DNA from 4 places in the Streptomyces sp. NPDC088350 genome. Region 1 is predicted to be linked to each of the others. Evidence: riboswitches for the same ligand, from Rfam matches in the RefSeq annotation. Region 1 holds a riboswitch; each other region holds the start of a gene.

Evidence for each region. A riboswitch is a leader RNA that binds a small molecule or an ion and turns the genes downstream of it on or off. The one in region 1 is predicted to bind cyclic di-AMP.
Region 2: it holds a riboswitch for cyclic di-AMP, as region 1 does, so the genes downstream of both, ACIQBL_RS44355 (M23 family metallopeptidase) here and ACIQBL_RS01110 (transglycosylase family protein) in region 1, are expected to answer to the same signal.
Region 3: it holds a riboswitch for cyclic di-AMP, as region 1 does, so the genes downstream of both, ACIQBL_RS39830 (transglycosylase SLT domain-containing protein) here and ACIQBL_RS01110 (transglycosylase family protein) in region 1, are expected to answer to the same signal.
Region 4: it holds a riboswitch for cyclic di-AMP, as region 1 does, so the genes downstream of both, ACIQBL_RS12840 (peptidoglycan DD-metalloendopeptidase family protein) here and ACIQBL_RS01110 (transglycosylase family protein) in region 1, are expected to answer to the same signal.

Annotation. Positions count from the first base shown of each region.
Region 1 covers NZ_JBIVNL010000001.1:237,599-243,107, forward strand. The annotation lists gene ACIQBL_RS01095 (alpha/beta hydrolase) at 1-322, opposite strand, end outside; gene ACIQBL_RS01100 (cytochrome P450) at 767-2,131, shown strand; gene ACIQBL_RS01105 (transglycosylase family protein) at 2,258-3,232, shown strand; cyclic di-AMP (ydaO/yuaA leader) riboswitch at 3,426-3,598, shown strand; gene ACIQBL_RS01110 (transglycosylase family protein) at 3,608-4,303, shown strand; gene eno (phosphopyruvate hydratase) at 4,625-5,509, shown strand, end outside.
Region 2 covers NZ_JBIVNL010000019.1:41,621-47,129, reverse strand. The annotation lists gene ACIQBL_RS44365 (M16 family metallopeptidase) at 1-270, shown strand, start outside; gene ACIQBL_RS44360 (M16 family metallopeptidase) at 267-1,655, shown strand; cyclic di-AMP (ydaO/yuaA leader) riboswitch at 1,870-2,035, shown strand; gene ACIQBL_RS44355 (M23 family metallopeptidase) at 2,048-2,803, shown strand; gene ACIQBL_RS44350 (GntR family transcriptional regulator) at 2,992-3,696, shown strand; gene ACIQBL_RS44345 (HPr family phosphocarrier protein) at 3,859-4,140, opposite strand; gene ACIQBL_RS44340 (GNAT family N-acetyltransferase) at 4,329-5,509, shown strand, end outside.
Region 3 covers NZ_JBIVNL010000014.1:161,667-167,175, reverse strand. The annotation lists gene ACIQBL_RS39840 (LacI family DNA-binding transcriptional regulator) at 1-741, shown strand, start outside; gene ACIQBL_RS39835 (HAD family hydrolase) at 848-1,663, shown strand; gene ACIQBL_RS39830 (transglycosylase SLT domain-containing protein) at 1,766-2,239, opposite strand; cyclic di-AMP (ydaO/yuaA leader) riboswitch at 2,245-2,447, opposite strand; partial or broken gene ACIQBL_RS39825 (peptidase S15) at 2,679-3,179, opposite strand; partial or broken gene ACIQBL_RS39820 (MFS transporter) at 3,184-3,471, opposite strand; gene ACIQBL_RS39815 (polyprenyl synthetase family protein) at 3,696-4,706, shown strand; gene ACIQBL_RS39810 (hypothetical protein) at 4,713-5,240, opposite strand.
Region 4 covers NZ_JBIVNL010000003.1:650,903-656,411, forward strand. The annotation lists gene ACIQBL_RS12830 (TetR/AcrR family transcriptional regulator) at 1-457, shown strand, start outside; gene ACIQBL_RS12835 (SGNH/GDSL hydrolase family protein) at 787-1,572, opposite strand; gene ACIQBL_RS12840 (peptidoglycan DD-metalloendopeptidase family protein) at 1,764-2,702, opposite strand; cyclic di-AMP (ydaO/yuaA leader) riboswitch at 2,707-2,869, opposite strand; gene ACIQBL_RS12845 (alpha-galactosidase) at 3,172-5,244, opposite strand; gene ACIQBL_RS12850 (tyrosine-protein phosphatase) at 5,415-5,509, shown strand, end outside.

The DNA of each region.
Region 1 (5,509 bases):
TCTCGTCGCTGACCGGCCCGCCGGCCTCCATCGCCCGGCGAAGGGCGGCGCGGGCCTGCTCGGCGGCGTCCCAGCGGGGCCGGTCGCCGCTCCCGGGGAGCTCGATGGTGGCCGTGGCGAAACCCTCCGCGGCGGCCTGCCGGGCCCGTGCCACCAGCCGGGGGTACATCCTGCGCAGTCCGAGCGGGGGGTGGCCGAGCAGGATCAGCGGCGCCGGTGAGGAGGAGGATGCGGGCGTCCACAGGATGCCGGGGATCTCGCCGAGGGTGAATTCGCGTGCGAGGACGCCGTCGTCGAGGCGTTGTTCGGAAGTGAAGCGCATGGTCATGCCTTTCGGGAGCGCTCGGAGCGGCGCTCCCGGACGACCTATCGCCCGGCCGTGACCCCGGAGGGGAGCACCCACGTCGATACTGTGTCCACGGGTACCACCTCCTCGTTCTCTCGCACGGCCTCCCGGAAAGTAGCAGCGGTCGCCGTGGCCCGCCAACGGGTTTTCGCGCGCCGGGACGTACGCACGACGTACGTATGTAGAGGGGCCCGTCCGGTACGGACGGGGGTGGCGAATCCGCCGGCGGCCGGGGCCCAGTTCCGCGAATGTGACACTCCCGGTGGGAAGTGTCACATTTTCGGCGACAGCATCCAGGACCCCCGGCACGCACTCACGGTGACCCGGATCGCCGAGGCGGAATCGGCCCACGGCATCCGATGCGGAGGAGCCCCTCCATGTACCGGAGGAGCACTTCCGCCCGCTGCATAAAGTCGGGCCATGCACCACGACGAGCCCCGCGCCGCCCCCGAACTCTTCACCTGGGAGTTCGCCACCGACCCCTACCCCGCCTACGCCTGGCTCCGCGAGCACGACCCCGTGCACAGGACGCGGCTCCCCAGCGGGGTCGAGGCCTGGCTGGTCACCCGGCACGCCGACGCCAAGCAGGCCCTCGCCGACCCGCGCCTCTCCAAGAACCCCGCGCACCACGACGAACCGGCGCACGCCAAGGGCAAGACCGGTATCCCGGGCGAACGCAAGGCCGAGTTGATGACGCATCTGCTCAACATCGACCCGCCGGACCACACCCGCCTGCGCCGGCTGGTCAGCAAGGCGTTCACGCCCCGCCGGGTGGCCGAATTCGCCCCGCGCGTGCAGGAGTTGACGAACGACCTCATCGACCGCTTCGCGCGGACCGGTTCCGCCGACCTCATCCACGACTTCGCCTTCCCGCTCCCCATCTACGCCATCTGCGACCTGCTCGGCGTCCCCCGCGAGGACCAGGACGACTTCCGCGACTGGGCGGGCATGATGCTGCGACATACAAAAGCAGGCCACGGCGGCGGACCGCGGGGCGGGGTCGCCCGGTCCGTGAAGAAGATGCGCGACTATCTCGCCGACCTCATCCACCGCAAGCGCGAGGCCCTCCCCGACAGCCCGGAACCCCTCCCCGGCGAGGACCTCATCTCCGGCCTCATCCGCGCCTCCGACCACGGCGAACACCTCACCGAGAACGAGGCCGCCGCCATGGCCTTCATCCTGCTCTTCGCCGGGTTCGAGACGACCGTCAACCTCATCGGCAACGGCACCTACGCCCTCCTCACCCACCCCGAGCAGCGCGCCCGCCTCCAGAAGTCCCTGGCCGCCGGCGAACACGGCCTCCTCGAAACCGGCGTCGAGGAACTCCTGCGCTACGACGGCCCGGTGGAGCTGGCGACCTGGCGCTTCGCCACCCGCCCCCTCACCCTCGGCGGACAGGACATCGCGGCCGGCGACCCCGTACTCGTCGTCCTGGCCGCCGCGGACCGCGATCCGGAACGGTTCGCCGATCCCGACGTCCTCGATCTGGGACGGCGTGACAATCAACACCTCGGCTACGGCCACGGCATCCACTACTGCCTCGGCGCCCCGCTCGCCCGCCTGGAGGGCCAGACCGCGCTCGCCACCCTCCTCACCCGCCTCCCCGACCTCCAACTCGCCGCGGACCCGGCCGACTTGCGCTGGCGCGGCGGGCTCATCATGCGCGGACTGCGCACCCTGCCCGTGGAGTTCACCCCCGAGCGGGCACTCCGCCCCGGTGAACCCGAACCTGAACCCGCAATCCCACCCCGTAAACCCGAAGATGACACTTCCTCAACTCTGTGATCTTCACGTGATCTACGTGGCATTGACTTGTGACAAGTGATCGAGTGCGGCTACGTTCACGTACCAGCGCGGCGCCCCGCACCACCCGCCGCGCGGTCCCCCCGCCGTCACGCGAAAGGCCTCCGCATGCTCTCCGGGAACGGTCGTCACCGTCGCCCCCGTCAGGCTCCGGCACTCCTCGTCGCGGCCGGCGTCACCGGCTCCGCCATCGCCATCCCGCTCCTCGGCGCCGCCGCCGCGAACGCCGCCGACGGCACCACCTGGGACAAGGTGGCCCAGTGCGAGAGCGGCGGCTCGTGGAGCGAGAACAGTGGCAACGGCTACTACGGCGGCCTGCAACTGTCCCAGGACGACTGGAGCAAGTACGGCGGCCTCGACTACGCCCCGAGCGCCGACCTGGCCAGCCGCTCCCAGCAGATAGCCGTCGCCGAGAAGATCCTCGACGACCGGGGCACCTCGCCCTGGATGACCTGCTCCCTGCTCTCCGGTCTCACCACGACCTCGGGTTCGACGAACGTCGACACGGGCGTCGCGAGCGACTCGCCGTCGACCGGCACGACGGACTCCTCCGGCTCGACGGACTCCTCCGGCTCGACGGACTCCTCCCCTTCCTCGGCGTCCTCCGGACTGTCCGACTCCAGCAACACGGACTCGACTTCGTCCGATACGTCCGACTCCTCCACCGGCGACCCGTCGAGCAGCCCCTCGCCCGCCGCGACGAAGGACTCCGCGAGCTCCGCCAAGTCCGACAAGTCCGCCGCCCCTTCCGTGAGCGACGACTCGGCGACCGCATCTCCGAAACTCGATGAATCGGACAACTCGGCGCAGGCGGCGGGCAAGTGGAGCCTCGTCGACACCGGTGCGCTCGGGAGTGGGTCGAGCGCAGGCAAGCACCGCGGAGCCGGTGCCGAGGAAGGCGTCACGGCGCAGACGTACACGGTCCGCGCCGGTGACTCCCTCGCGTCCATCGCCGACTCCCTTGGCTACGACGGCGGATGGCGTGCGCTCTACGCCGAGAACAAAAAGGTGATAGGCGCCGATCCGACCCGGATCGCCGCCGGTCAGACCTTGGACGTCGGTACGGAAACGGGCGAAAAGTAGCAGGAGGGCAGCGGGAGTTCACGTCACGCTTCGCGTCGAATGTCCGGTTTGATCAAAGTGTGGGATGAGTCTCAGAAGCCCTGATCGTCTTTGAAATTCCGCCGATTCCGTGTCTACGGTCAAGGCCGCTCGTCACCACGAGCCCCGGCTGCCGCACACGCCGAGTCCTGCCAGCGGCCTCCGGGAACATTCGTCGCGTCAAGCGCCGTAGGCAGGAGCGGGGGACCCAAGGTAAGCGCCGGGCCCGGGAGTCGAGAGACACCGGAACCGGCTTGGGGTTAAGCCGCGCACCGAGAGGTGTGCGGCCGGGCAACTCACACGGCCCGAACCCGACAGCTCACCTCGTAGGCGTCGGTGAGGGGATTGGGATTTTCCATGCTGTTTTCCAGCAAGGGCAAGCACCGCCGTCCGTCCAAGGCCACTCGCGTCGCCACGCTCGCCGGCGTGACCGGCGTCGCCATCGCCGCCCCGCTCATGGCGGCCAGTGGCGCCTCCGCCGCCACCGCGTCCGAGTGGGACACGGTCGCCAGCTGCGAGTCCGGCGGCAACTGGTCCATCAACACCGGCAACGGCTACTACGGCGGCCTGCAGTTCTCCGCCTCGACGTGGGCCGCGTACGGCGGCACCGCCTACGCCTCCACCGCGAACCAGGCCTCCAAGTCCCAGCAGATCGCCGTCGCCGAGAAGGTTCTCGCGGCCCAGGGCAAGGGCGCCTGGCCCACCTGCGGCACCGGCCTCTCCAGCGCCACCTACTCGGGCGGCAGCTCCTCGAGCGGCAACAGCTCGTCGAGCGGCAGCTCCTCCAGTGGCAGCACCAGCACCCGCTCGACGGACACGACGGCCTCCCGCTCCGCCGAGCGCCCGGCCGCCAAGAAGACCGTCACCACCCCGACCGGCAAGAAGGTCAAGAAGGGTGACGGCGAGTACAAGGTCGTCAAGGGCGACAGCCTCAGCTCCATCGCCGAGAAGCACAAGGTGAAGGGCGGCTGGCAGCAGCTGTTCAAGCTGAACAAGGACATCATCGACGACGCCGACGTCATCTTCCCGGGCCAGCAGCTCCACCTGAAGTGACATACGCGGCTCGTAGCTTAACCACAGCGCCCTCACAGCCGTGGTGTCCACTATGGAGACCTCGTGAGGGTCACCCCCGTCCCCCACGGGCTCCCCGCTCCGGTGCGTGTTCCCCCGTACGCACCGGGGCGGGGCTTTTTTTGTGCCCGCCGGTGATTTTGTGCGCTCTTTGGCGAAGCGCTTTGTTCCGTTCGGAAACAATTTACTCTCGGTTCTGTCCATCAGGCGGCCGACCGGATGGCCAATCGCCCCGAGCCGGTTAGGCTCGTCTCGCAGAGCCGCTGCGGTGTTGCCGTAGCCGCGTCAGATCCCAAGAAGGAGATGCTCGTGCCGTCCATCGACGTCGTCGTAGCCCGGGAAATCCTGGACTCCCGAGGCAACCCCACGGTCGAGGTCGAGGTCGGCCTCGACGACGGCAGCACGGGTCGTGCCGCCGTTCCGTCCGGCGCCTCCACCGGTGCCTTCGAGGCCATCGAGCTGCGTGACGGTGACCCGAACCGCTACGGCGGCAAGGGTGTCGAGAAGGCCGTCCTCGCCGTCATCGAGCAGATCGGCCCGGAGCTCGTCGGCTACGACGCCACCGAGCAGCGTCTGATCGACCAGGCGATGTTCGACCTGGACGCCACCGACAACAAGGGCTCCCTCGGCGCCAACGCCATCCTCGGCGTCTCCCTCGCCGTCGCGCACGCCGCCTCCGAGGCGTCCGACCTCCCCCTCTTCCGCTACCTGGGCGGCCCGAACGCGCACCTGCTGCCCGTTCCGATGATGAACATCCTGAACGGCGGCTCGCACGCCGACTCGAACGTGGACATCCAGGAGTTCATGATCGCCCCGATCGGCGCGGAGTCCTTCTCCGAGGCGCTGCGCTGGGGCGCCGAGGTCTACCACACCCTCAAGAAGGTGCTGAAGACCAAGGGCCTGTCCACCGGCCTCGGCGACGAGGGCGGCTTCGCCCCGAACCTGGAGTCCAACCGCGCCGCCCTCGACCTCATCATCGAGGCCATCAAGCAGGCCGGTTACATCCCCGGCGAGCAGATCGGGCTCGCGCTCGACGTCGCCGCGTCCGAGTTCTACAAGGACGGCAAGTACGAGTTCGAGGGCAAGTCCCGCTCGGCCGCCGAGATGACCGAGTACTACGAGGAGCTCGTCTCCGCGTACCCGCTCGTCTCCATCGAGGACCCGCTGTACGAGGACGACTGGGCCGGC
Region 2 (5,509 bases), on a different contig from region 1:
CGCGAGTGGCTGGACCGGCTCGGCACCGTCGCGGGCCGCGCCGACGAACTGTGCCGCTACGCCGTCCTGTTCGGCGACCCGCAGCTCGCCCTGACCGCCGTACAGCGCGTCCTGGACGTGACGGCACAGGAGGTCCAGGAGGTCGCCAAGGCCCGCCTGCGACCCGACAACCGCGCGGTGCTCGTGTACGAGCCGATCGCGGACGAGGACGAAGAGGACGACGAAGCAGCGGCCGCGGCCGGCGACGAGAACGAGGAGGCGGCCAAGTGACCGAGCTCGCCACGATGGAATTCCACCCGCAGCCCCAGGCCGGCGAGGCCAGGCCGTGGGCCTTCCCGGCGCCCGAGCGCGAGACGCTGGGCAACGGCCTGACCGTCCTGCGCTGCCACCGCCCCGGCCAGCAGGTCGTCGCCGTGGAGGTGCTCCTGGACGCGCCCCTGGAGGCCGAACCGGCCGGTCTGGACGGTGTCGCCACGATCACCGCGCGCGCCTTCTCCGAGGGCACCGACAAGCACTCCGCCGAGGAGTTCGCCGCCGAGCTGGAGCGCTCCGGTGCCACCCTCGACGCGCACGCCGACCACCCCGGGCTGCGCCTGAGCCTGGAGGTCCCGGCCTCGCGCCTGGCCAAGGGCCTCGGCCTGCTGTCGGACGCCCTCAGGGCGCCCGCCTTCGCCGACAGCGAGGTCGAGCGGCTGGTCCGCAACCGCCTCGACGAGATCCCGCACGAGACGGCCAACCCGTCCCGCCGCGCGGCCAAGGAGCTCTCCAAGGAGCTGTTCCCGGCGACCTCGCGCATGTCGCGCCCGCGCCAGGGCACCGAGGAGACCGTCCAGAAGATCGACTCCGGGGCCGTACGCGCCTTCTACGACCGGCACGTCCGCCCCGCGACGGCCACCGTCGTGGTCGTCGGCGACCTCACCGGCATCGACCTGGACGCGCTGCTCGCCGACACCCTCGGCTCGTGGACGGGCTCCGCCGGCCGGCCGCGCCCCGTGCCGCCGGTCACCGCCGACGACACCGGGCGGGTCGTGATCGTGCACCGGCCCGGCGCCGTCCAGACCCAACTGCTCATCGGCCGCGTCGGATCCGACCGGCACGACCGCGTGTGGCCCGCCCAGGTGCTCGGCACGTACTGCCTCGGCGGCACCCTCACCTCCCGCCTGGACCGCGTCCTGCGCGAGGAGAAGGGCTACACCTACGGTGTGCGCGCGTTCGGCCAGGTGCTGCGCTCGGCACCCGACGGCACGGGCGCCTCGATGCTCGCCATCAGCGGCTCCGTGGACACCCCGAACACCGGTCCCGCCCTGGACGACCTGTGGACGGTCCTGCGCAAGCTCGCCGAGGGCGGCCTCACCGACGCCGAGCGCGATGTCGCCGTACAGAACCTCGTCGGGGTGGCGCCGCTCAAGTACGAGACCGCGGCGGCCGTGGCGAGCACGCTGGCCGACCAGGTCGAGCAGCACCTGCCCGACGACTACCAGGCGACGCTGTACCAGCAGCTCGCCGCGACCGGCACCGTGGAGGCTACCGCGGCGGTCGTGAACGCCTTCCCGGTGGACCGTCTGGTGACGATCCTCGTCGGCGACGCGGAGCAGATCAAGGAGCCCGTGGAGGCGCTCGGCATCGGCGAAGTGACCGTCGTACCGGCCGAGTAGAGAGTCGCGCGGAGAGCCGCGTAGCAGCACGCGCGTGTGGGAGCCCTGGTGACAAAAGAGTCACCAGGGCTCCCTAATGTCCGAATTGGGGAGAGGTTGCCTGTCTGCCCTGTGGCATACCCAACAAAAGCCGTGATCCGTTTGGGGATTGAAAGTGGCCCCCCTTAGCGTCGGTCCGGCTGTCCGTCAGGCACCGCGCCGCACTCGCGGCACCGGACAGTCATCGCCGAGTCCCCGTACGGCGCGAGCCAGGGGAGCCGGGGACCCACATCAAGAGTCCCTGGGGTGAATCGGACGCCCGCGTACCGCGAGGGGGTCCGTAGGAGACCTTCCTGCTCCGAACCCGTCAGCTAACCCGGTAGGCGAGAAGGAAGGAAAGGACCAGCCACTCCATGGCGTTCACCCGCGCCACCGGGAAGCACCGTCGCCCGAGCCGGACCCACCGCACCACCGTTCGCGCCGCGAGCGTCGCGGCGCTCGCCACCACCGGCGTCGTCGGTACCCTCGCCACCGCCCCGGCGTTCGCCGCCGAGACCTCCGTCGAGCAGACCGGTCTCACCCCCGTCGTCGCCATCGGCGAGTCCGTCGCCGACAAGATCGACGCCCAGGCCGCCGCCCAGAAGCAGGCCGCCGCCGAAGCGCTGGCCAAGGAGGCCGCCCGGGCCAGGGCCGCCGCGCAGGCCAAGGCGGAGCGCGAGGCCACGGCACGCGCCGCCCGCGAGGCCGAGCGCAAGAAGCTCAACACCTTCGTCGCGCCGGTCTACGGTTCGTACGTCTCCACCGGCTACAAGACCGGCGGCTCCCTGTGGTCCTCCGGCGCCCATACGGGCATCGACTTCCACGCCTCGACCGGCACCTCCGTCCACGCGGTGGGCTCCGGCACCGTCGTCGCGGCCGGCTGGGGAGGCTCGTACGGCAACCAGGTCGTGATCAAGATGGCCGACGGCATGTACACCATGTACGGCCACCTGTCGTCCATCGGCGTCAGCGTCGGCCAGACGGTCACCCCGGGCCGGCAGATCGGCCTCTCCGGGGCGACCGGCAACGTCACCGGACCGCACCTCCACTTCGAGGCCCGGACGACCGCCGAGTACGGCTCCGACGTCGACCCGGTCGCCTACCTCCGCACGCACGGCGTGAACGTCTGACGACACAACGCCGCCCTTCCCGAAGCCCTGGCCCGCCCGGCCGGGGCTTTCGGCGTTTCCGGAGCCCATCTGTCCAAAAAATATGCATGGATTCCGGTCCGCCATCGGAAATTCCCGCTCATTGCAATAGAGTCACGGAACACACGTCAATCGTCGACGTTTCACGGGGATTAAGGCGGAGGTCGGACATGCGTATTCCGGCGCACTCGGTATGCACGGCGATCCGGGACGACATCGTCGCCGGTGTCTACGAGCGCGGGAGCCGGCTCACGGAGGAACTCCTCGCGCGCCGGTACGGTGTCTCGCGCGTCCCTGTCCGGGAGGCCCTGCGCACGCTGGAGGCCGAGGGGTTCGTGGTGACCCGGCGGCACGCGGGCGCGTGCGTCGCGGAACCGACCGAGCAGGAGGCCGCCGACCTGCTGGAGATGCGGATGCTGCTGGAGCCGCTCGGCGCCTCGCGGGCCGCCCAGCGGCGCACCGAGGCCCACCTGAAGGTGCTGCGCGGCCTCGTCAGGCTGGGCCAGGAGCGCGCCAGGAGGGGCAACAGCGAGGATCTGCGCTCCCTGGGCAGCTGGTTCCACGAGACGCTGGCACAGGCCTCCGGGAGCCCCGCGCTGACCTCGATGCTGACCCAGCTGCGGCACAAGATCGCCTGGATGTACGCGGTGGACGCGCCGGCCAACCCCGTCGAGTCCTGGGCCGAGCACGGGGCCATCGTGGACGCGGTGGCGCGCGGCGACAGCGAGCGCGCGCGGGCGATCACGGCCCTGCACACCGAGCGGGCGGGCACCGCGCACCGGCTGCGCTTTCCCGGCGGGGCGAACGGCGCGCACGGCCCGGATCGTGTGAGGACTTCGCAACCTCCCGTAAACATGTCCGGCCTGCGGCATTAACACGGGCACCGTATACAAAGAGGAGATAATTCGCGGGGGATTATTTCTGCTGCCCGCAAGGGGAATTGCGAAGGGCTCGCCCGGTAATTCGGACGAGCCCTTCGAGCTTGCGGTACATCGTTTTTTGGGCGAAAAGCACCGCCCCCATCAATGGGGAGCCGTTCAGACGGTCTCGGGGAGCTCCTCGAGGCCCTCCGCCACCAGCTTCGCCAGTCGGTCGAGGGCCGTGTCCGCGCCCTCGGCCTCGGAGGCGAGGACGATCTCCTCGCCGCCCTGGGCGCCCAGGCCCAGGACCGCGAGCATGGAGGCCGCGTTGACGGGGTTGCCGTCGGCCTTGGCGATCGTCACGGGGATACCCGCGGCCGTGGTGGCCCGGACGAAGATGGAGGCGGGGCGGGCGTGAAGGCCCTCCGCCCAGCCGACGTTGACGCGGCGCTCAGCCATGTGATGCTGCCCTTCAGAGTCTCAGGGTTGTCTAGACCAGTTTCCCACACGTGAAGCGAGCCCGGAACGGCCCTGCGAACCGTCCGGAGCGGGGCGTCGGACCGCGGCCTCGGCCCGACTTCCCCTCGCTGCTTTCCCCCACAGACTGCCTCGCGCCGTTGTCGGACGCGAGCCGTACGCTGGGGCCCATGCAGACCTCGTCGGACCGGCACGAGTACCCCGCCCACTGGGAAGCCGACGTGGTGCTGCGCGACGGGGGTACCGCGCGCATCAGGCCCATCACCGTCGACGACGCCGATCGCCTGGTCAGCTTCTACGAGCAGGTCTCCGACGAGTCGAAGTACTACCGCTTCTTCGCGCCGTACCCTCGCCTGTCCGCCAAGGACGTCCACCGCTTCACGCACCACGACTTCGTGGACCGGGTGGGACTCGCGGCCACGGTCGGCGGCGAGTTCATCGCCACCGTACGCTATGACCGCATTAGTGCCGACGGGCGTGCCGCCTCCGCCCCCGCCGACGAGGCCGAGGTCGCCTTCCTGGTGCAGGACGCGCACCAGGGCAGGGGCGTCGCCTCCGCCCTCCTCGAACACATCGCGGCCGTCGCCCGCGAGCGCGGCATCCGCCGTTTCGCCGCCGAGGTGCTGCCCGCCAACAACAAGATGATCAAGGTGTTCACCGACGCCGGGTACACCCAGAAGCGCAGCTTCGAGGACGGCGTCGTACGCCTGGAGTTCGACCTCGAACCGACGGACCGTTCCGTCGCGGTGCAGCGCGCGCGGGAGCAGCGCGCCGAAGCACGGTCCGTACGACGGCTGTTGGGGCCCGGCTCGGTCGCCGTCGTCGGTGTGGGCCGCACCCCAGGAGGGGTCGGCCGCAGCGTTCTCGACAACATCAGGGACGCCGGTTTCACCGGCAGCCTGTACGCCGTGAACAGGGCCTTCCCCGAGGAGCAGAAGGAACTCGACGGGGTGCCGGCCCACCGCTCGGTGCGCGAGATCGAAGGGCCCGTCGACCTCGTGGTCGTCGCCGTCCCGGTCGAACACGTCCCCGAGGTCGTCACCGAGTGCGGCGAGCACGGGGTGCAGGGGCTCGTCGTGGTCACCGCCGGATACGCCGAGAGCGGCCCCGAGGGACGCGAGCGCCAGCGTGAACTCGTCCGCCACGCGCGTACGTACGGCATGCGGATCATCGGGCCGAACGCCTTCGGTGTCATCAACACCAACGCCGGCGTGCGGCTGAACGCGTCCCTCGCCCCCGAGATGCCGCGCCCCGGACGCATCGGGCTGTTCGCGCAGTCCGGCGCCATCGGCATCGCCCTGCTGTCCCGGTTGCACCGGCGCGGCGGCGGGGTCACGGGGGTCACCGGCGT
Region 3 (5,509 bases), on a different contig from region 1:
ACCGAACACCTGGCCCGGCACGACATCCCGCTGCTGCTGATGCTGGCCTCCTCCAAGGACGACCGCCGCCGCCTCACGCGGTACATCACCTCGGGCCACGTCGACGGCGTCCTCCTGGTCTCCAACCACAGCGGCGACCCGGTCGCGGCCGAACTCCGCGACGCCGGCATCCCGTTGGTGGCCTGCGGCAAGCCGCTCGGCACCGCCTCCAAGTACAGCTACGTGGCCGCGGCCGACCGGGACGGCGCCCAGGAGATGGTCCGCCACCTCGTCGCCGGGGGTCGTCGCCGCATCGGCATGGTCACCGGCCCGCTCGACGCCCCGGGCGGCCCCGACCGCCTGGCCGGCTACCGGGACGTCCTCACCGAGGCGGGTCTGCCCCACGACCCCGCGCTCGTGGTCGAGGGCGACTACCGCCGCACGGGCGGCGAGGAAGCGGCCCGCAGACTCCTGTCCCAGGCCCCCGACATCGACGCGGTGTTCGTAGCCTCGGACCTCATGGCCCTGGGAGTCGTCAACACCCTTCAACAATCCGGCCGTTCGGTCCCCGATGACATCGCTGTCGGAGGCTTCGACGACTCGGCGGCGGCCACCTCCATCACCCCGGCCCTCACCACCATGCGCCAGCCCTACGACCGCATCAGCGCCGAGATGGTGCGGATGCTGCTGGCCCAGATCGCCGGAGAGGACACGGCGGGCGTGATCCTGCCGACGGAACTGGTCGTCCGGGAGTCGGCATGACCGCCGTCACCGTCAAGTCAACCGGAACACCGGTCAACGCATGTGAAGGCGGCAGCCGTCCGGTTCGCGTCGAGTCCGGGGGCCTTTCCATCCGTATTCTCTGATCATGGCCGCACCCCTCGCATATGCACTGATCGCCACCGACCTGGACGGAACGCTGCTGCGCGGCGACGACACGCTCTCCGACCGGTCCCTCGCCGCACTGCGACGGGTCACGGCGGCCGGCGCCCGGCACCTCGTCGTCACCGGCCGGCCCGCCCCGAGGGTGCGCCCGCTCCTCGACGACCTCGGCAGCAGGGGGCTCGCGGTGTGCGGACAGGGCGCGCAGTTGTACGACGCCGGCGCGGACCGTCTGCTCTGGTCGGTCACCCTGGACCGGGAGCTGGCCGAGACCGCGCTCGGCAAGATCGAGGCGGAGGTGGGCCAGGTGTACGCGGCCGTCGACCAGGACGGCGTGGACGGCCTCACCCTGATCGAGCCCGGCTACCTGATGCCGCACCCCACGCTCCCCGCGGTACGGGTGGGCCGGCGCGACGACCTCTGGTCCGAACCCATCAGCAAGGTGCTGCTGCGCCACCCCGCCCTGGCGGACGACGAGTTGGCGTCCACGGCGCGCTCGGTGGTCGGTTCACTGGCCTCGGTCACCATGTCCGGCCCCGGCACCGTCGAACTCCAGCCACTCGGCATCACCAAGGCGACCGGCCTGGCCCTCGCCGCCCAACACCTGGGCCTGACCCCGTCCGACACCATCGCCTTCGGCGACATGCCGAACGACATCCCGATGTTCGACTGGGCGGCACACGGAGTGGCGATGGCCAACGCCCACCCCGAACTGAAGGCGGTGGCGGACGAGGTGACGTCATCGAACGAGGACGACGGAATCGCCCTGGTCCTGGAAAGACTCCTCAGCGAAGGTTTTTAGGGGCGCGGGGCTGTATCAATTTGCGGCTCCGCCGCGCGGGCGCGACCAGCCACGACGGCGGTGCCACTCAAAACACAACCGTCGTGGCTGATCCAACGTTTTCTAGTAAGCCCCGTAAACGTTGTCGATAGACCCGTACACCGCCGCCGCGTAGTTACAAGCAGCCGTGATGTTCGCAACCGGGTCATACGGATCGAACGCAGTCCCGGCAACGTGATACGCGCTGAACGTCGGGTCGATCACCTGAAGCAACCCCTTCGACGGCGTACCGGCCGCCGCGTTGGAGTCCCAGTTGTTGATCGCGTACGGGTTACCGGACGACTCACGGATCACGTTCCGGTAGATCCCGTTGTACGTCCCCGGAATCCCCTTCTGCGCCATGATCGCGAGCGACTCCCGGATCCACCCGTCAAGGGTGTTGGGGTACCCGGCGAGCGTGGTCGAGGTGGAAGACGTGGTGGCCGCGGAAGCGGAGGTCGCCCCGACGATCGGCAGGGCGAGGATCGCGACACCGGTACCGGCGACAACGGCACGGCGGACAAGGCGGGCGCGGCGGGACTGAGCGGTTGCAGGCATGACGAGGTTCCTCTCCGTCGCCTGCGAGGTGAGCTGTCGGGTTCGGGCTGGGAGGTGCCCGGCCACGCCCTCACGGACGTGACTTAACCCCAAGCCGTCCCGGTGCAATGGCCGGTCCGGCGACTTACCTGGTTCCCCCGCTCCTGCCGTGCGAGATGTGTTCGTGACTGGGATGCCGGGCGGCGGCAGGATTCGGCGTTCCGCTCGACAGGCCGGGAACGTATGCGAGAGCACATGTCCGGAACAAGTGGCGGAATCACACCTCACCCCTATTGACCTTGGTCTGGGGCGTATGGGGCACTTGATCCTTTGCGCGAGCCAAGCTTCAACTGTCAAACGGCGCAAGGGGAAACGCGGGCAGACCGGGACACAGGCCATTCATGGAAACGCGTGACCCAACTCACGGAAGAATGAAGAACGGCAAATCGGGCATTCATCCTCAACTGGCAGTTCTCGGAATCCTTTTCTCCCGGGTCCGGTGAAAGATCACTTCGCCACCCTCGGTGCAAATCACCTCGTTAGAGGTGAGAAAGTCCGTTTCGTCGCAAGTGATCTCCGACCGCGTCCGCACGGTCGTGTCCCACCCCGGCTCCGGCCGGTGCGGCCGGATCGACCGGTCGGACCGCGTACGGGCCGACAACGGGTCCGCCTCGTCGATCGTGTACGTCTCCAGCGCGTCCTCGGTGAATTCGAGCCCGTCCGGGTACACGCGCGTGCCGCCGTGCCGGGGTTCGTCGAGCGTGGCCGGGTGGTGCACCCCGAGCGGCTCGGCCTCCTCGGGTTCGCCGAAACGAATATCGGCAGTCAACTCCCGGTCCCGCACCGGGAGTTCCAGCGCACTCCCCTCCGGGTCCGGCGTGAACCCCGCCGCCGACTCCGGCTGGGGCCAGATCCACGGCCAGTACGCCGACGACACCGCGAGCCGGATGCGACGCCCGGGTGCTTGCCTTGACCAGGCCGAGGATGCGGTCGGCGAGCCAGCCGTCCGAGACCGAGACGAGATAGGCCGGCGTTCCGTAGGCTGCGGACACGGACGCGGCCGTTCCGGACGACATGCCCATGCCGCCGTGCGCGACCGAATCCGCGAAGTGGAGGACGAGGATGGCCTGCATGCCGAGGAACGAGAAGCGCTCCCAGACCTCCAGCCCCGAGAGTGTGAGCAGGCCCCTGGGCTGGCCGAAGAAGGCGTGGTCGTCCTCGGGAGGCGGCTCGCTGTCGGGCTCGGCTTCCAGTGCGGTTCGGGACGCGCTCCACTACTTCCAGGTAAGTCGATAAATGTCCGTTCTTATCAGTTGATCAAAAACATACCGGTCGTGATCCGATACCGCCTGGCCTGGACGGGGGTGGGTGGCACCGGTGATCGAATGCCGACCGGATACGCTGACTTGAGTGATGGCAGCGACCTATCGACAATCCGTGTGACCGCCCAGGGACACCAGCAGACAGGAGACCCCTCGTGACCGTCGTCGGGCCGTTCGGGCTGAGCGTGCGGGACCAGGCTCTGGAAGCCGATGTCCAGGCCGGAATGGCGGCAGTCGAGGAGGGTCTGCTCGAAGCCACCAAGAGCGAGGTCCCCTTCATCACGGAGGCCGCCCAGCACCTCGTGCGCGCGGGCGGGAAGCGGTTCCGGCCGCTCCTCGTGATGCTCGCCGCCCAGTTCGGCGACCCCTACGCGCCGGGTGTCGTGCCCTCGGCCGTCGTCGTCGAGCTGACCCATCTCGCCACGCTGTACCACGACGACGTGATGGACGAGGCGGCCGTGCGCCGGGGCGTGGACAGCGCCAACACCCGCTGGGGGAACTCGGTCGCGGTCCTCACCGGCGACTTCCTCTTCGCGCGCGCGTCGCACACTCTGGCCGACCTCGGCCCCGAAGCGGTGCGCGTGCAGGCCGAGGCGTTCGAACGGCTGGTCACCGGCCAGATCCTGGAGACGGCCGGCCCGTCCGACGGGCGCGACCCGGTCGAGCACTACCTCGACGTGCTCGGCGGCAAGACCGGCTCCCTGGTCGCGGTGGCGTGCCGCTTCGGCTCGATGATGGCCGGCTGCGACGACACGGTCGTGGACGTCCTCACCCAGTACGGCGAGCGGCTCGGCGTGGCCTTCCAACTCGCCGACGACGTCCTGGACATCGCCTCCGACGGCCACGAGTCCGGCAAGACCCCGGGCACGGACCTGCGCGAGGGCATCCCCACCCTGCCGGTGCTGCGGCTGAGGGAGCGGGCGGCCCGCCTCGGTCTCGCCGAGGACATCGCCCTGTGCGAACTCCTCGACTCCGACCTCACGGACGACGCCCGGCTCGCCGAGGCCCTCTCCCGCCTCCGTGGACACCCCGCCCTGGAGCAGGCCCGCCGCGACACCGTGCGCTACGCGGAGGACGCCCGCGCGGCCCTGGCGCCGCTCCCCGAGTGCGACGCGAAGGTCGCCCTCCTGGAGATGTGCGACGCGGTGGTGCACCGCGCGGGCTGAGCCCGTTCAGTAGCCGCTGCCTCCCGTGCTGCCGGAGGCGGTGGCCGCCGCGGCCTTCGCTCCGGTGGGTGTCACCGCCCACCAGGTGCCGTCCACGCCCTGGCCGTAGGCCTCCTTGGGCTGGTCGTCCTTGGCGTACCGGTACAGGGGCCAGCCCGCCAGGGTGAGCTGCGAGGTCCCGTCGGAGCGCTTGACCGTGGAGACGAGCTTCTTGTCGATGCCCTTGACGCTGACGGCGCCCTTGGCGGTCGCGGCGGGCCAGACCACCGCGCAGGTGCCGTAACAGCTGACCTTCGTCGGGTGGATCGAGTCCGCGTCGAAGCGGTAGAGGACGTACCCCTTGCTGTCGGTCACGACGGTGCCCACCTTGGCGACCTTGGCGGTCATCAGGGTCGTCGACGTGGTGACCGCGGCCGGTGCGGCGGCCGAGCCGCCGCTTCCACTACTGCCGCCGCTTCCGCATCCGGCGAGTGCGAGTGCCAGGACCGCGGCGCCCGTGGCCGCGTATCCGGTGAGGTGCTGGGTGGCGTGCATGGCGACCCCTTCGGTCGATGCGGTGTGCTGCCACCCATAAGTACGGATTCAGGCGGTTTGTGACTCGATGCGACGCGTACGACTTCGGAGTGGGCCGCGGGACGGGGTCGTCCTGGCCGGTCCCGGTCAACTGCCTTGCGCGGGCGGTGCCTTCCCCCTAGGGGTTTGGGGGAGGCACGGCCTCCGTGTGTCATACCCCAGTCGTACGCGGAGTTGGCTCCCGGGTCTGACGCTTATCCCTCGGGGATTTGGTCAGATGGAGAACACGG
Region 4 (5,509 bases), on a different contig from region 1:
CAAGGAGAAGCTGGTCGCCGCCGCGTTCACGTTCGCCGCCGAGGACGACCTGGCGCATCTGCGCAAGCTGCTCGGCCGCCGTACGACCGCGCTGCGGCGGCTGCGGGCCGCGGTGCGCTGGTACGCGCCGACCGGGCAGGCCAAGGGCTGGCGGCTGTGGATCGAGGGCTGGGCGGCGGCCCTGCGTGAACCCGCCCTCCTGGACGTCACCCGCGATCTCGACCGGCAGTGGAAACGGGCGCTCGCGGAGGTCGTCGCGGAGGGGGTCGCCGCGGGCGAGTTCGAGTGCGCGGACCCGAACAGCGCGGCCCTGCGCCTCACGGCCCTCCTGGACGGCCTCGCCGTACAGATGACGGCGTACGCGGGAGCGGTGTCGCACGCACGGGCCCTGGAGTGGGTCGACGAGGCGCTCGCACGGGAACTCGGCCTGGAACGGGCGGCGTTGACCGCTTCCTGAGTCACGCGCGAGGGCGGCGATACGGGGGGCGGCACGGCCACGCGTGCGCGTGCGGGCCGCCAGCACCATCCTGCCGCCGGGCGAGTCCGCGGGCGCGGCCACGCGTGCGCGTGCGGGCCTACGGCGGGCGCGTGCGGGCACCGGGATGTGACCCCGGGGCGAGGGACGGCTCCCGGTCATGTCACGTCGACACCCCGGTTCACCCGTCGACGGACCAGCACTCCCGCGAGGTCATCCCACCGGTCCAACCCGCCGCGCCGGGACCTACCAAGCCGTACAGCCCCCGGCACAGCGGTCGCACCCGTCACCCCGTCACCGTCGTCACCCCGTCAAGCCACCGACTGGATCCGCATCTTGATGTCGCCCGGCGACAGCGCCCCCTTGGCCTCCACATGGTCACCCGAGGACTCGCCGCGCAACCGGCGCCCGATCCACGGCACCAGGTACTCGCGCGCCCAGTGCACGTCGTCGCGCCGGATGTCGAGCGTGCCGCGCGGCGGCAGCGGGGGCCAGGGCTGGTCCGGGTCGACCGGGACCTCGACGCCGAGGACCTGGCCTGCGCGGAGCGCCACGCGCGTGTGCCCCTCGGGAGAGAGATGCAGCCGGTCGCCGTCCCAGGCCCGCCGGTCCTGGACCGTCTTCAGGGACCACAGGTCGAGCACCGGGCAGCCGTACCGGTCGGCGATGGCCCGGACATGTCCGTTGTAGGTGGCGATCTTGCCGCGCAGATGCTTGAGCACGGGCACACCACGGGTGTCGAACCCGGTCGTCACCATGACGGTGCCGACGGCACGGGTGAGGTCGGCGACCGCGCGTTCGAAGCGCTCGGCGACCTCGTCGGGGTCGGTGCCGGGACGGATGATGTCGTTGCCGCCCGCGCAGAAGGAGACCAGGTCCGGGCCGATCTCCTTGGCCCGGGTGAGCTGGTCGGCCACGATCTGGTCGAGCAGTTTCCCGCGCACGGCAAGGTTGGTGTACTCGAAGTCGCCCTCGGGTCGGCGGTCCGCGAGCAGTACCGCGAACCGGTCGGCCCAGCCGACCATCGCCCCGTCGGGCCCGGGGTCGCCGACGCCCTCGGTGAAGCTGTCCCCCACCGCCACGTACGACCCGATCACTGATCTGCTGTCGCTCTTCGAATCGTTAGCCACGGCAACCATAATTCACCCTGGAGTGTGACCTACGCGATCGTATTTAGGGGTTGACGGGCGGTGAGATAAGCCACTTGTAAAGGGTTGCCCAAAGTCGGAATAAGCCTCTGAGCAGGGGCGTTGACGCCAGGAACTGCCCTGCGCCGGGCCCCGAGAGGTCAGCCGACGGTGACGCCGTGCGAGCGGAGGTAGGCGACCGGGTCCACGTCCGAGCCGTAGTACGGAGTGGTCCGGATCTCGAAGTGCAGGTGCGGGCCGGTCACGTTGCCGGTCGCACCGGAGAGGCCGATCTGCTGCCCCTCGGTCACGGTCTGGCCGGCCGAGACGGACAGCTGCGACAGGTGCGCGTACTGCGAGTACTCGCCGTCCGCGTGCCGGATCACGACCTCGTTGCCGTAGGCGCCGTCGTAGGCCGCGGAGACGACCGTGCCGGCGGCGACCGCCTTGACGGTGGTGCCGGTCGGGACGACGAAGTCGACGCCCGTGTGGTAGCCGCTGGACCACATGCTGCCCGCGACGTGGTAGCCGGTGCCGATGGTGGCGCCGACCACGGGGAGGGTGTAGCCGCTGGAGGTGCTGGTGCTCTCGGCGCTCTGTGTCGCCGTCGTGCTCTTCGAGGAAGACGAGGAGGACGAGGAGGACGACGACGAGGACGAGGGCGCCGAAGAACCGGACGGCTTGGACGACTTGGACGACTTGCCCGTCCCACTCGTCGTGGCCTTCTGGCCGAGGGTGAGCTTCAGGCCCGGGTGGATCAGCGACGGGTCGCCGCCGATGGCCTCACGGTTGTCCTGGTAGATCTTCTTCCAGCCGCCGGTGACGTCCTGGTCCTCGGCGATCTTCGCGAGCCAGTCACCCGCCTTCACCGCATACGTCTTCACGTTCGCGGCCTTGGCGGTCGTCTTCTCCGCAACCGTCTTCTCACTGGCCGGAACCGACTGAACGGCCTTTTCCGGAGCGGAAGTCGTAGTCGCGGCATGGGCGCCGGCGGCCCCCATGAGCGGCAGGGCGAGCGCGGCGCCGCCGGTTCCGGCTACGGCTATCGAGCGGGCGAGTCGCGGGGACTTCGGGCGGCGGTGCTTACCCTTCGCGGGCATGACGAATTCCTCTCCGGCGCCTGCGAGGTGAGCTGTCGGGTGCGGGCTGGAGATGCCCGGCCGCGCGCTGGTCGCGGCTTTACCCCAAGCCCGTTCCGGAGACCGGAACAGGCGTCCTACCTGTGGGTCCCCCGCTCCTGCCGCATACGGGTGGGTGTGTGCGGAGTCCGGGCGGCGGCAGGATTGGGCGTCCGTCCGGATTGGTGGCGAACGTAAGCGAGGAAGACGCAAAGGGACAAGCAGGAGGTTCCACGGATATGCGTTTCTTGTGATCCCCTGTGGGAATTCACAGTCACCCTCCGTGAATTCCCCGGGGGTCCATCCTTCAATTCCCCTGGAAAAGCACGTCAATTACGTGAACATGACGAACGACGTACGGTCACGAATATGACGCTGATCACGTACATGCCCCTCAGGTTCCCTTATTCCAGAGCGAGTTGGAACGAAGGCTGCAATTAGGACAGAAGGCTCAGATGCGACGCAGTCGGAGAACCGTCGCATCGAGGTCACCACGCAACCCGGTCCGCAGCCCGTGATGCAACAGGACCGCGCCTCGGTGGACTTCGCCCGTTTCGAGGCATTCGTACGACGCCGACGGGTCGAGCCCGCGCAGCCGGAGCGCCGGCAACGGCTCGCCGTAGTGCTGCGCCTGGAGCAGGGCGAGGACGACGGTCTCGTCGCCGCGCACGTACTGCACGGCGCTCAGTCCGCCCGTCGGCGGGCGCAGCCGGTGGAGGTCGCCGTGCTGCACGAGCGGCCGGATCTCCTTGTAGAGGTCCACCCACCGGCGGGCCTCGGCGAGTTCCTCCTCGGTCCACTCCGAGAGGTCGCCGCCCACGCCGAGCACCCCGGCCATGGCGCTCACGAATCGGAAGCGCAGGCTGCTGACCCGGTCGTTGAGCTGGGTGTTCGGGCTGTCGGTGACCCAGGCGGCCATCACGCGCGCGGGGTGGATCTGGCTGAAGCCGTGCTGGATGGCGAGCCGGTCGAGCGGGTCGGTGTTGTCCGAGGTCCACACCTGGTCCGTGCGGCTCATGATGCCGAGGTCGATCCGGCCGCCACCGCCCGAGCAGGACTCGAAGGCCACGCCCGGGTGGGCCGCCCGCAGCCGGTCCAACAGGCCGTACAGGGCGTGCACATGGTCGACCCAGAGGCGCTGCGGATAGGCCTCGCCGGGCCAGCCGGCGTCGGTGAAGCAGCGGTTGAAGTCCCACTTCACATAGTCGATCGGGGCGCTGGTCAGCAGCGTGTCGAGGCGCTCCCAGAGGTACTCCTGGACGTCCTCTCGGGCCAGGTTCAGCACGAGCTGATTGCGGAACTCCGTCCGCTTTCGTCCCGGTTGGAACTGCACCCAGTCGGGGTGCGCGCGGTACAGGTCGCTGTCCGGATTGACCATTTCGGGCTCGACCCAGATGCCGAACTGCATGCCGAGCGCGTGCACGTAGTCGGCGAGCGGCTTGAGACCGCCGGGGAAGCGGTCCGGGTTCGGGGTCCAGTCGCCGAGTCCGGCGCGGTCGCTGGTGCGCTTCCCGAACCAGCCGTCGTCGACCACGAACAGCTCGACCCCGGCCGCCGCCGCACGCCGCGCGAGCACGCCCTGCTGCTCCTCGGAGATGTCGAACTGGGTGGCCTCCCAGGAGTTGTAGAGCACCGGCCGGTCCTGGTCCGCGTCCGGGATGACGTACGTCCGCTGGTACGTGTGCCAGGTGCGGCTGGCCGCCCCGAAGCCGCCGTCGCTCCACAGGCCGGCGAAGACGGGGGTCGTGAAGGACTCCCCCGGCTCCAGGAGCAGCAGCCCGGAGTCGTCGTACCCGGCGCCGCCGCTGATCTGCACGCGCGCGTCCGAGAGTTGGGCCACGGCGATCCGCCAGGACCCCGACCAGCCGAGAGCACACCCGTAGACCTCGCCGCGCTCCTCGGTCGCGTCGAGGTCGAGGGCGACCCAGGGCAGGTGCTGGTGTCCGGTGTGTCCGCGACGGCTGCCGATGACCTTCTCACCGTAGGTGAGACCGGAACGCACCAGCCGGGACTCGGCGGCCCACCGCCCGTGCAACTGCGACAGCCCCCATCCCTCCCGCTCGGGCAACGTCCACACGGCGGAGTCGGCGCGCAACAGCTCCAGAGCCCCGGGCCCGTCGTTGTCCAGGGTCGTCCAGCGCTCTACGACGTCGCCGCGCGTCCGGTAGTGCAGGGTGATCGCCAGTCCGCTGTCCCGGAAGCGCAGCCGCAGCTCGTCGTCCTCGGTGTCGTAGCGCTCGAAGGTCCATTCCGTGCCCCGGCGCTCGGGCGTGCGCACGGACAGGGCGGGCCGGGCGAAGCGGGGGCCGCCCTCGACGGGGTACTCCTCGCGTCCGTCGAGCGGGGACTCGAAGGAGGAGCCGCCGGGCAGCGGGCGGGCGGCGAGCTCCTCGGCGTCCGCCAAGGCGATGGCGGGGCCCCAGTGCAGGTGGAGCAGCTCGTCGCGCTCGGTGAGATGGACGGCGTAGCTGCTCGTGGGGCCCGACAGCACCCACGTACGGCCGTTCTCGGCGATCTCCAGCATCAAGTCCCTCACAGATTCGAACAAGTCCACTCAAGTGGCAACATCATCAATGGCCCGGGGCCTGTGAGGCAACGTCTGTGGACAACTCATGGCCCGAGGAATCGATGTCGTATCGTCGGGAACGTGCCCGCCGGTGAGCCGCGCCGTCGGGCCGAGTGGGAGGAGTCCTCGTGACGCAGCAGATTCCGTCGACCGAGCCGGAGTTGTCCGGAGTGCGCAATTTCCGGGACGTGGGCGGACTTCCGACGGTGGACGGACGGCAGGT